3 regions of the Pseudoalteromonas sp. BZA4 genome follow, and region 1 is predicted to be linked to each of the others. Evidence: predicted binding sites of a transcription regulator. Region 1 holds the regulator's gene; each other region holds the start of a gene.
What was found. Region 1 encodes FliA, which starts transcription of late flagellar genes. Its sites were predicted from a motif close to CTAAAGNTNNNNNNNNNNNNGCCGATA; they were not measured.
Positions count from the first base shown of each region.

Region 1 (3,285 bases):
AGATGCGAATGAATTAGCTGAAGTGTTATACCATTTACGTAATAAGCGTCTAGTATTAATAGACACAGCGGGTATGAGCCAACGTGATTTACGTTTAACTGAGCAGTTAAATACCCTAATGCGTAATCAGCGTGTTGATATTCGTAGTTATTTAGTATTAAGTGCTACAGCACAGATAAATGTGTTGCAAGAAACCGTAAGACACTTTAAAAAGGTTCACCTAAGTGGCTGTATCTTCACTAAATTGGATGAATCTTTAAGTTTAGGTGAGATTATTAGCATAGCGATTCAAAATCGCCTGCCAATAGGGTATCTTACTAACGGTCAGCGCGTTCCTGAGGATATTCGCGTAGCGAATGCTGAAAAACTAGTGAAAAAAGCTGAACAATTGTATTTAAAACGAGCAAAAGCACAACATTCAAGACGTCAAGCAGTAGCGTCGAACACAGTAGGGATGTATGATTAATACAGTATTAGATCAAGCAAGCGGCCTGCGCAAAATGAATCAAAATAATAATAGTGGCGTTAAAGTTATCGCTGTTACTGGCGGTAAAGGTGGAGTGGGTAAAACCAACGTTTCACTCAATACCGCAATCGCATTAGGTCAGCAAGGAAATCGTGTATTAGTATTAGATGCCGATTTAGGTTTGGCAAACTGTGACGTAATGCTTGGCCTTCGTGTTGAACGTAATTTATCTCATGTTTTGTCAGGCGAGTGTGAGCTTGACGAAATTCTTGTTGAAGGCCCTGCGGGCATCAAAATTGTACCAGCGACGTCTGGTTCACAAAGTATGGTTGAATTAACGCCATCTGAGCATGCAGGCCTTATTCGCGCTTTTAGCGAGTTAAACACCGAATTTGATATATTAATTGTTGATACCGCCGCAGGTATTTCTGACATGGTATTAAGCTTTTCTCGTGCAGCCCAAGACGTTGTTGTGGTTGTATGCGATGAACCTACCTCAATTACTGATGCTTACGCACTTATTAAAGTGCTTAGCCGTGAGCATGGCGTATATAAATTTAAAATTGTTGCCAATATGGTGCGCAGTTTGCGTGAAGGGCAAGAATTATTTGCTAAACTTTCAAAAGTAACGGATCGTTTTTTAGATGTTTCAATGGAGTTGGTAGCAACCATTCCTTATGACGAGAACATGCGTAAATCTACGCGACGTCAAAAGGTGATTGTTGAATTATTCCCAAACTCTCCGGCAGCGGTGGCGTTTAAAACATTAGCAACAAAAGCAGTTAAGTGGCCGATCCCTAATCAACCGTCTGGCCATTTAGAATTTTTTATTGAAAAACTAGTAAACGGCTAACTATGACAACATCGGTGAATAAAGCGATGGGATATCAATCAGCACAGAATTTAAATGCGATTGTCGAAAAACATGCCTCTTTAGTCAAAAAAGTGGCATGCCATCTAATTGCTCGTTTACCTGCCAGTGTGCAACTCGATGATTTAATTCAATCAGGCATGATAGGCCTAATTGAAGCGTCAAAAAACTTTGATGCTAGCAAAGGTGCTAGTTTCGAAACCTTCGCTGGAATTCGTATTCGTGGTGCGATGTTAGACGAAATTCGTAGAGGTGACTGGGCGCCACGCTCTGTTCACCGAAATGCCCGCCTTGTGGCTGAAACCATTTCCGAATTAGAAAGCTCTTTAAATCGTGAGCCCAAAGATACTGAAGTCGCTGAAAAACTTGATATTACGCTAGATGAGTACCATCATATTCTACATGATGTAAATTCGAGTAAAGTATTAGGTATTGAAGATTTAGGTGTAGATGAAGACGTTATCACACCAGTAGGTCAGGATTTAGGACTAGACAAACCGTTTAATAACGTTAAAAATGAGCGGTTTAACCAGTCTCTATTAACGGCTATCCAATCGTTACCAGAAAGAGATGCTCTCGTTTTGTCTTTGTACTACAACGACGAAATGAACTTAAAAGAAATAGGACACATACTCGATGTTAGCGAGTCGCGTGTGAGTCAAATACATGGTCAGGCGATGATTAAGCTCAAAGCAAAAATCAATGACTGGATTAATTAGTAGTAAGTAAATAAAGGTTCAAACCTCACCGGAGGATGTTTTGGATAAAAACATGAAAATTCTTGTTGTTGATGATTTTTCTACAATGAGACGTATCATTAAAAATCTATTAAGGGATTTAGGTTTTACCAATGTGCAGGAAGCTGACGACGGTTCAACAGCATTGCCAATGCTACAAAATCAAGAATTTGATTTTGTTGTAACAGATTGGAACATGCCTGGTATGCAAGGTATTGATTTGTTACGTGCAATTCGTGCTGATGATAGCCTTAAGCATATTCCTGTTTTAATGGTGACAGCTGAAGCGAAAAAAGAACAAATTGTTGCTGCTGCTCAAGCAGGTGTAAATGGCTATATCGTTAAACCATTCACTGCTGCGACACTTAAAACCAAATTGGAAAAAGTGTTTGAACGTCTAGGTTAATCTAAGGGGAGAGGCTTATGTCAGCACTTGCTGCGCCTCAAATAAGTTTAGAGCAAGCTCGTCAACTTGTTGAGTATCTTGAAAATGGTGAACAAGAAAAAGCGGATAAGCTCATTCTTGACGCTGCATCAAAAGAACAATCAGAGTTGTTTGCTGAAGTCGGCAAATTGACGCGTCAGCTTCATGAAGCATTAAAAAACTTTGACCTAGATACTCGTCTCACTGATTTAACTACCGAAGCGATCCCAGACGCTAAGCAGCGCTTAAATTATGTTATGGAAATGACAGAAAGCGCCGCCAATAAAACCATGGATGCGGTTGAAGCAAGTTTACCAATAGCGCAACAACTTGCTGATGAAATTGCCGCAATCAAACCTACGTGGGATCGTTTAATGAACCGAGAAATTGAACTCGGTGAATTTAAATCGTTATGTCATAGCTTAGATAAGTTCATGAATAACTCGCATACCAAAACCGATGAGCTCCAAGGTTTGATGACTAATGTGCTGTTGGCGCAGGATTATCAGGATTTAACCGGACAAGTTATTCGCCGTGTTATTGAGTTGGTGCGAGAGGTAGAAGACAGTTTAATTAATCTCTTAACTGTGTTTGGCAGTCAAGAAGATGGTCATCAACAACAAGAAAAACAGGCCATAGAAAAAGCACCTGCAACAAGTGACACACTAGCAGGTCCTGAAGGGCCAATTATTGATAAAGAGTCTCGCGATGATGTTGTCTCAGGACAAGATGAAGTCGATGATCTATTATCAAGCCTGGGCTTCTAAGAGGAGAGTAGCTGCATGAG
Region 1 covers NZ_JBECOT010000029.1:25,527-28,811, forward strand. Annotated here, with positions in the region: gene flhF (flagellar biosynthesis protein FlhF) at 1-466, shown strand, start outside; gene ABMY41_RS12890 (MinD/ParA family protein) at 459-1,319, shown strand; gene ABMY41_RS12895 (RNA polymerase sigma factor FliA) at 1,346-2,056, shown strand; gene cheY (chemotaxis response regulator CheY) at 2,097-2,480, shown strand; gene ABMY41_RS12905 (protein phosphatase CheZ) at 2,498-3,265, shown strand; gene ABMY41_RS12910 (chemotaxis protein CheA) at 3,281-3,285, shown strand, end outside.

Region 2 (3,285 bases), on a different contig from region 1:
CACTTTAAAAGTGCGTGAAGCAAAACAAAAACAAGAGAACGAAGCTAACAGCTTTCGTGAGGGATCTGATCAGTCAGCGTAATAAGCTCAACGCTTAATTGCGAATGACCAATAGAAGCCGTTGCATAATAGTGCAGCGGCTTTTTTTTACCTGTAGTAAGAGTAAAGCCTTGTAGAGCAATTAAACTTTCAACGCGCTTAGCAATCGCTTTGCCTGAGTCAATAAGGAAGATCTGTTGTTTATAGTAGTCACTGATCGCGCTGGCTAATAATGGAAAGTGTGTACATCCAAGTACCAATACATCTATATCTTCTGCTATCGCTAAATCACTCAATACTTTCTCAAGCTTTGCTTTATTGAGTCTCTGTGTATGAAATAGTGTTTCAGCAATTTCTACCAGTGCTGTTGAGCCATATAAGCTGACTTGTGTGCCTTGGCTATGAGTACTAATTAAGTTTGCAGTATAACGACTCTTGATGGTTGATGGTGTCGCCAGTAAACCAATATGTTTGCTGTTACTTATAGCGCAAGCAGGTTTTATTGCAGGTACTACCCCAACAACTTCTATACTTGTGTGCTGACGAATAGTTTCTAAGGCAGAGGTAGAGGCGGTATTACACGCAATAACTAGGATATCAACGTGTAAGTTTGCTGTTTCGATAAACTGTAGTAGCGCAAAAAGGCGTGCTATGATCGTTTGCTGGCTCTGCGCGCCATATGGCAATAAAGCATTGTCCATAAAATAACTATAATCAGCATCAGGGATCAATGCTTGGATCTGTTCAAGTACAGTTGTTCCACCTATACCAGAATCAAACACCATTATATGAACTGACAAACTGCTTACCTCGGATCATCAAAGGTCAGCAGTTTGCCATGCAGCTTTATAAAAAGAAAGAAAGGGCTAAGCCTCTTCTTCTGTTGCCGAGCGAAGCTTATTCATTTGCTCAAACATTGCTTTGGTATAATCCACCAGCTTACTGACTTCTTCTTTATCTTGGTTTAACCATTGTAAGATGCCAGCCAGTTCATTTTGCAAACCAATATCGCCCGCTTTATTAAACGCCTGTTTCAAGTCGTCATTAAATGGCGCTATTTTCTCAGCAACTTCTTTTTCAGGGGCTGGTTTATATTCTTCATAGCCTTTAATCGCTGCTACTGTTTTGGTTTGTTTCAGATCCATCGTAAAGCCAACGAGTTGCTCGTTACCTAAGTTAAGCTCTTTAGCTTGTTCAAAGGCATCTTCTAATGAACCAGAGAAGAATGTTTCGCTAACGCTTTGTAAGTCTTTCATCAATTCATTGATAGCTTGCTGCTCTTGCTCATTTAAATCACCATTGACCGACATCGAGAATGATAAATCACGTGATTGCGAAGACTCACTGACAAAGGCTTCGTTGTCACCATTTTTGCTATAGCTGCTTGCAGACTTGCTTTCGTATGCATCAGCAAAGCTAATACTTACTTCGTCACCTTCAGCGGTGGTGAAAGTGTACTCTGCGTTATTACTTAAGCTGATGTATTGAGCTTGGCTTACTGAAACCGCATTAGGTTTAGGATTGAACAAGTCTTCTTCTAATTCATCAATACCTTTGAAGATACCTTCTTTAGACTTTTCGATACCCTCTTCGATGTCATCGTTAAGAATACCTGACTCTTTAAGCTCATCGTACGCATCGTCGATGCCCATTTGCACACCTTTACGTGCATCACCTAGCATGCCTTTGAGTTTTTCATCATCAGCACCATCAGCTTTTGCTTTACGAAGTGCACCGCCAACAAAGTCGAGTACGTTTTTCACGATCTCTTCAAAGTCGAACAAGGGTTTATCTTTTTTCTCTTCGGCTTTAGGTAAACCTAGTGCCTCAGCAAGTTTATCATCAAGAACTTTTGCCGCGAGCTCTCTGCCGCGTTGCTGATAACTATCTTGACGATTTTGAATGGTAGGCTGCTGCAGTGCCTGTTTACCATTGTATTTATTCACATTTGTATTAGGCATATAGCCTAGGTTGCCAATTTTCATGATCCGACTCCATGTTATGGTTAACTCATTATCGGCCAAAAACCACAAAACTTAAGTTTTTTGTATAAAAAAACGACACTAAAATAAATAACAAAACTAGACAAATCCTCAGCGCTCCCTACAATAGCGCCGTTATACAGCTAAGAGATAAAAGGTAATCAGCCATGGCGGTTATAAAAATTGATACAACTCAATACGATGCACAATTGAGTGAGAAAGAGCAGCGCATCACCTCACAGTTTCGACGTTTTGGGGTCGAAAAATTAGAAGTGTTCGGCTCTGATCCTATTCATTACCGCCAACGTGCAGAGTTTCGTGTTTGGCATGAAGGTGAAGACCTGTTTCACATCATGTTTGATCAACAAACCAAAGAAAAGATCCGCGTAGATGAGTTTGACCCTGCAGCACCTTTAGTGGGTGAAGTGATGCAAGCGATGATCGAAAACTTAAAAGACAATGAAGTTCTGCGCCGTAAGCTGTTTCAAATCGATTACCTTTCAAGCTTAAGTGGCGAGATCCTTGTTAGCTTGTTGTATCACAAACAACTAGATGAGCAGTGGCTACAAGCAATTAAAGAGCTTAAAGCAAAACTGAGCACACAGTTTAAGATTGATTTTATTGGCCGTGCTCGTAAGCAAAAAGAAGTGATTGGTAATGACTATGTTATCGAGCGTTTAAACGTAAACGGTAAAGAGCTTACTTATCAACAAGTCGAAAATAGCTTTACGCAACCGAATGCTAAAGTAAACATCAAGATGCTAGAGTGGGCACAAGCCCTTTGCCAACCTCTCAGTAATGACTTACTGGAGTTATATTGTGGGAATGGTAACTTTTCGATTGCTCTTGCAGGCTCATTCGACCGCGTATTAGCCACTGAGATTTCAAAATCATCGGTTTACTCAGCGCAATACAATATCGCACAGAACAAGGTTGAGAACTTAGATATCATTCGTATGTCGAGTGAAGAGTTCACCCAAGCAATGAAAGGCGAACGTACTTTCTCTCGTTTAGATGGCATAGACCTGAAAAGCTATAACTGCCAAACAATCTTAGTGGATCCTCCACGTGCTGGCATGGACACACTAACTTGTGACCTAGTTGCGAACTACGACAATATTATTTATATCTCGTGTAACCCAGATACCTTAGAACGTGACCTTGATCACTTATGCAAAACCCATGAAGTAAAACGCTTTGCGATTTTTGATCAGTTCCCTTACACCCACCACATCGAATCAGGTGTGTTTTTACAACGTAAATA
Region 2 covers NZ_JBECOT010000052.1:21,967-25,251, reverse strand. Annotated here, with positions in the region: gene ABMY41_RS17155 (RNA-binding protein) at 1-82, shown strand, start outside; gene murI (glutamate racemase) at 45-839, opposite strand; gene ABMY41_RS17145 (DUF5610 domain-containing protein) at 906-2,024, opposite strand; gene trmA (tRNA (uridine(54)-C5)-methyltransferase TrmA) at 2,189-3,285, shown strand, end outside.
Region 2: ABMY41_RS17145 (DUF5610 domain-containing protein) is a predicted target of FliA. The motif match lies at 2,054-2,080, and genes of this name have one in related genera.

Region 3 (3,285 bases), on a different contig from region 1:
ATAATGGATACTTGCTACTATCAAGTGTCATGATTTTTTATACATCCTTCGCTAACCAGAGTGCATTATAGCCCATTGCCGCTCTGATTTTTTAGTTATTTTGTCTTTCTTTTTTTGGCATTAATAATTACGTTCAACGATATAGCTAGCAAGGCTCGCCAGTTCACTGGTGTCGTAATCAATTGCCTCAAGAGCTTGATGAGCTTGAGCCAGTAAATCTTGTGCTTTTTGCTTTGCGCCAGCCATACCTAGTAAAGCAGGGTAAGTTGCTTTATTAGCTGCAATATCTGAGCCTTGTGGCTTACCTAATGTTTCAGTATCAGCTTCAACATCAAGGATATCGTCTTGTACCTGAAAAGCCAGTCCTATTGCTTGGCCAAATAGGTTTAATTGCGCGAGAGTATGTTCATCACAGTTTTTTGCACTCAATGCACCGAGTGTAATAGCACAATTAAGCAAGGCGCCTGTTTTTAGCTGATGAATGCGCTCCAGCTGTTCAACAGTAATTTGTTTATCGGTTTGTTTATCGGTCGCTTCGATATCCAGTGCTTGCCCACCTACCATACCCTCAATACCTGAGGCTTTGCTTAACGAGGCTATCATTTTTACTTGTTGCGTAGCTGAAACTGCAAATTGATGGTTAGCGATTAAATCAAATGCCAGTGTTTGTAATGCATCTCCGGCAAGTATGGCTTGCGCTTCGCCGTAGACAATATGACAAGTAGGGCGGCCACGTCTTAAGTCATCATCATCCATGGCAGGTAAGTCATCATGGACTAAAGAGTAGCTATGAATACACTCAATAGCGGCAGCAAGAATATCAAGATCGGCTTTATCTGCGCCCATCATTCGACCCGTTGCGTATACAAGGTATGGACGTAAGCGCTTACCACCATTTAAAACACCGTAATGGGTGGCTTCTTTGATGGTTTTTTCGGTATTAAGTGGTCGTTCGAAATAGCGATTTAAATGTGCTTCAACGTCTTCACGAGCGCGTTGTAGTTGTTCTTTTAATTGCACTTAATTAGTCCAAGTTTGAATCAAAATTGCTAAGAGGAGCTTGGCTATCGTTACCCATTAAAATGGCAACTTTTTGTTCGGCTTGCTGTAACTTACCAGACGAAGCATTCGCCAGTGCAATGCCGCGTTCAAATTGTTTTAGCGATTGTTCTAGTGACAATTCACCTTGCTCCATTTGTGCAACAATTTGAGATAATTCATCCAGCGCTTCTTCAAAGCTTAAGTTTTCTGGTTTCTTTGTTGCCATTGTGGCCTCGATAGCTGTTAGAAAGTGAGGCCAATTTTAGGGGGAATGCTAAACTAGGTCAAAGAATGATGTGTTTTTTTACGCATAATCCATTTTCAATATGCTATTTTTACGGTTTTAGATACAGCTTAAACTTGTAGCTTAAAAATCTTACATTAAAATAAAATTAATTCATTTAATGATTTAAGTATTTCAACTGCTTGCCGATAAGCAGTTAATAATAAAAATTTGATACCTGAGGGTGTCGTGTAATTGTTCCTCTGGAGGGGTATGTGGATTTAGCAACCATAATAGGTATTCTTGGTGCCATAGGCTTAATTGCTATGTCGATGGTGTTAAGTAGTGACGGCCAAGTTGCAATGTTTTACAACACGCCTTCGGTGGTCATTGTATTTGGTGGTTCGATTTTTATCGTATTATCAAACTTCACTATGGGGCAATTTTTGGGCATAGGTAAAGTCGCTGCAAAAGCCTTTATGTTCAAAATCGAATCTCCAGAAGAGTTAATTGAAAAAGCAGTAGAATTAGCTGACTCAGCACGTAAAGGTGGTTTCTTAGCATTAGAAGAAGCCGAAATCCCCAACGGTTTTATGCGTAAAGGGGTCGATATGTTAGTGGATGGTCATGATGCTGATGTTGTTCGTGCCACCCTACAAAAAGATATTTCTCTTACTGCTAACCGTCATGAACTAGGGGCCGGGTTATTCAAATCACTTGCCGATATCGCTCCTGCAATGGGGATGATCGGTACGCTAATCGGTTTGGTTGCTATGTTATCAAACATGGATGACCCAAAAGCAATCGGCCCTGCTATGGCGGTTGCACTTTTAACTACTCTCTATGGTGCGTTCTTAGCAAACGTTGTTGCTATTCCAATTCAGGTAAAACTAGAGCTACGTAAAGACGAGGAAGCACTTAACCAGCGTTTGATTCTCGACGCGGTACTGGGTATTCAAGATGGTCAAAACCCGAAAGTAATTGAAGGTATCTTGAAAAACTACTTAGCCGAATCAAAACGTAAAGTTGATACCGAGGAGTAGGGTATGTCAGATCAAGAGTGCAAATGTCCACCTCCAGGTTTACCCGCCTGGATGGGAACCTTCGCAGATTTAATGTCATTATTAATGTGCTTCTTTGTACTCTTGCTTGCCTTCTCAGAAATGGACGTACTGAAGTTTAAGCAAGTTGCCGGCTCTATGAAGTTTGCTTTCGGTGTACAAAATAAAATTGAAGTAAAAGATATTCCAAAAGGAACCTCGGTCATTGCCATGGAGTTTACTCCGGGTAAACCTGAACCCACTCCTATTGAGACAATTCAACAACAAACCGTAGAAATGACACAACAAATGCTTGAGTTTCAAGCTGGTGATGAAAGCTCTGCCGGTGGTCGACAAGAACAGCGCGGCAATAAACGTGGTGGTGAATCGCAAAGTACGGCGCAGCAACAAGCTTTAGAACAGTCAATTTCAGCAGCTGATCAAGAACAAACAAATGAACTTGTGAAGAAAATTGCCCAGCAACTAGAACAACAAATTATGGATGGTGCGATTGAGCTTGAGTCATTAGGCCAGCAAATTATTATTCGCATTCGTGAGAATGGTTCATTCCCATCAGGTAGTGCATTTTTACAACCAAAATTTAAACCTATTATTCGTGATATTGCTACGCTGTTAAAAGATGTGCCGGGTGAAATAACCGTGTCAGGGCACACTGATGACTTCCAAGTATCGAATGAGCTTTATACTAACAACTGGGATTTATCATCAAAGCGTGCGGTGGCAGTTGCTAGTGAAATGGAAAAAGCGCCAGGTTTTGATAAGTCTCGTATGATGGTTGTAGGTCACGCAGAAACCAGACCCCTTGTACCGAATGTGACCGATGAAGACCGTAGGCGAAATCGCCGTGTTGAAATCTCTATCATGCAAGGCAAAGCACACGAATCTGACCCTATTGATGTAAGGCCATAAATCAATTAAAGTGAAACTTCATTAACACATGTAATGGAGTATAAAAATGAA
Region 3 covers NZ_JBECOT010000046.1:24,582-27,866, forward strand. Annotated here, with positions in the region: gene dxs (1-deoxy-D-xylulose-5-phosphate synthase) at 1-31, opposite strand, end outside; gene ispA ((2E,6E)-farnesyl diphosphate synthase) at 121-1,020, opposite strand; gene xseB (exodeoxyribonuclease VII small subunit) at 1,025-1,267, opposite strand; gene pomA (flagellar motor protein PomA) at 1,540-2,307, shown strand; gene ABMY41_RS16230 (flagellar motor protein MotB) at 2,311-3,234, shown strand.
Region 3: pomA (flagellar motor protein PomA) is a predicted target of FliA. The motif match lies at 1,450-1,476, and genes of this name have one in related genera.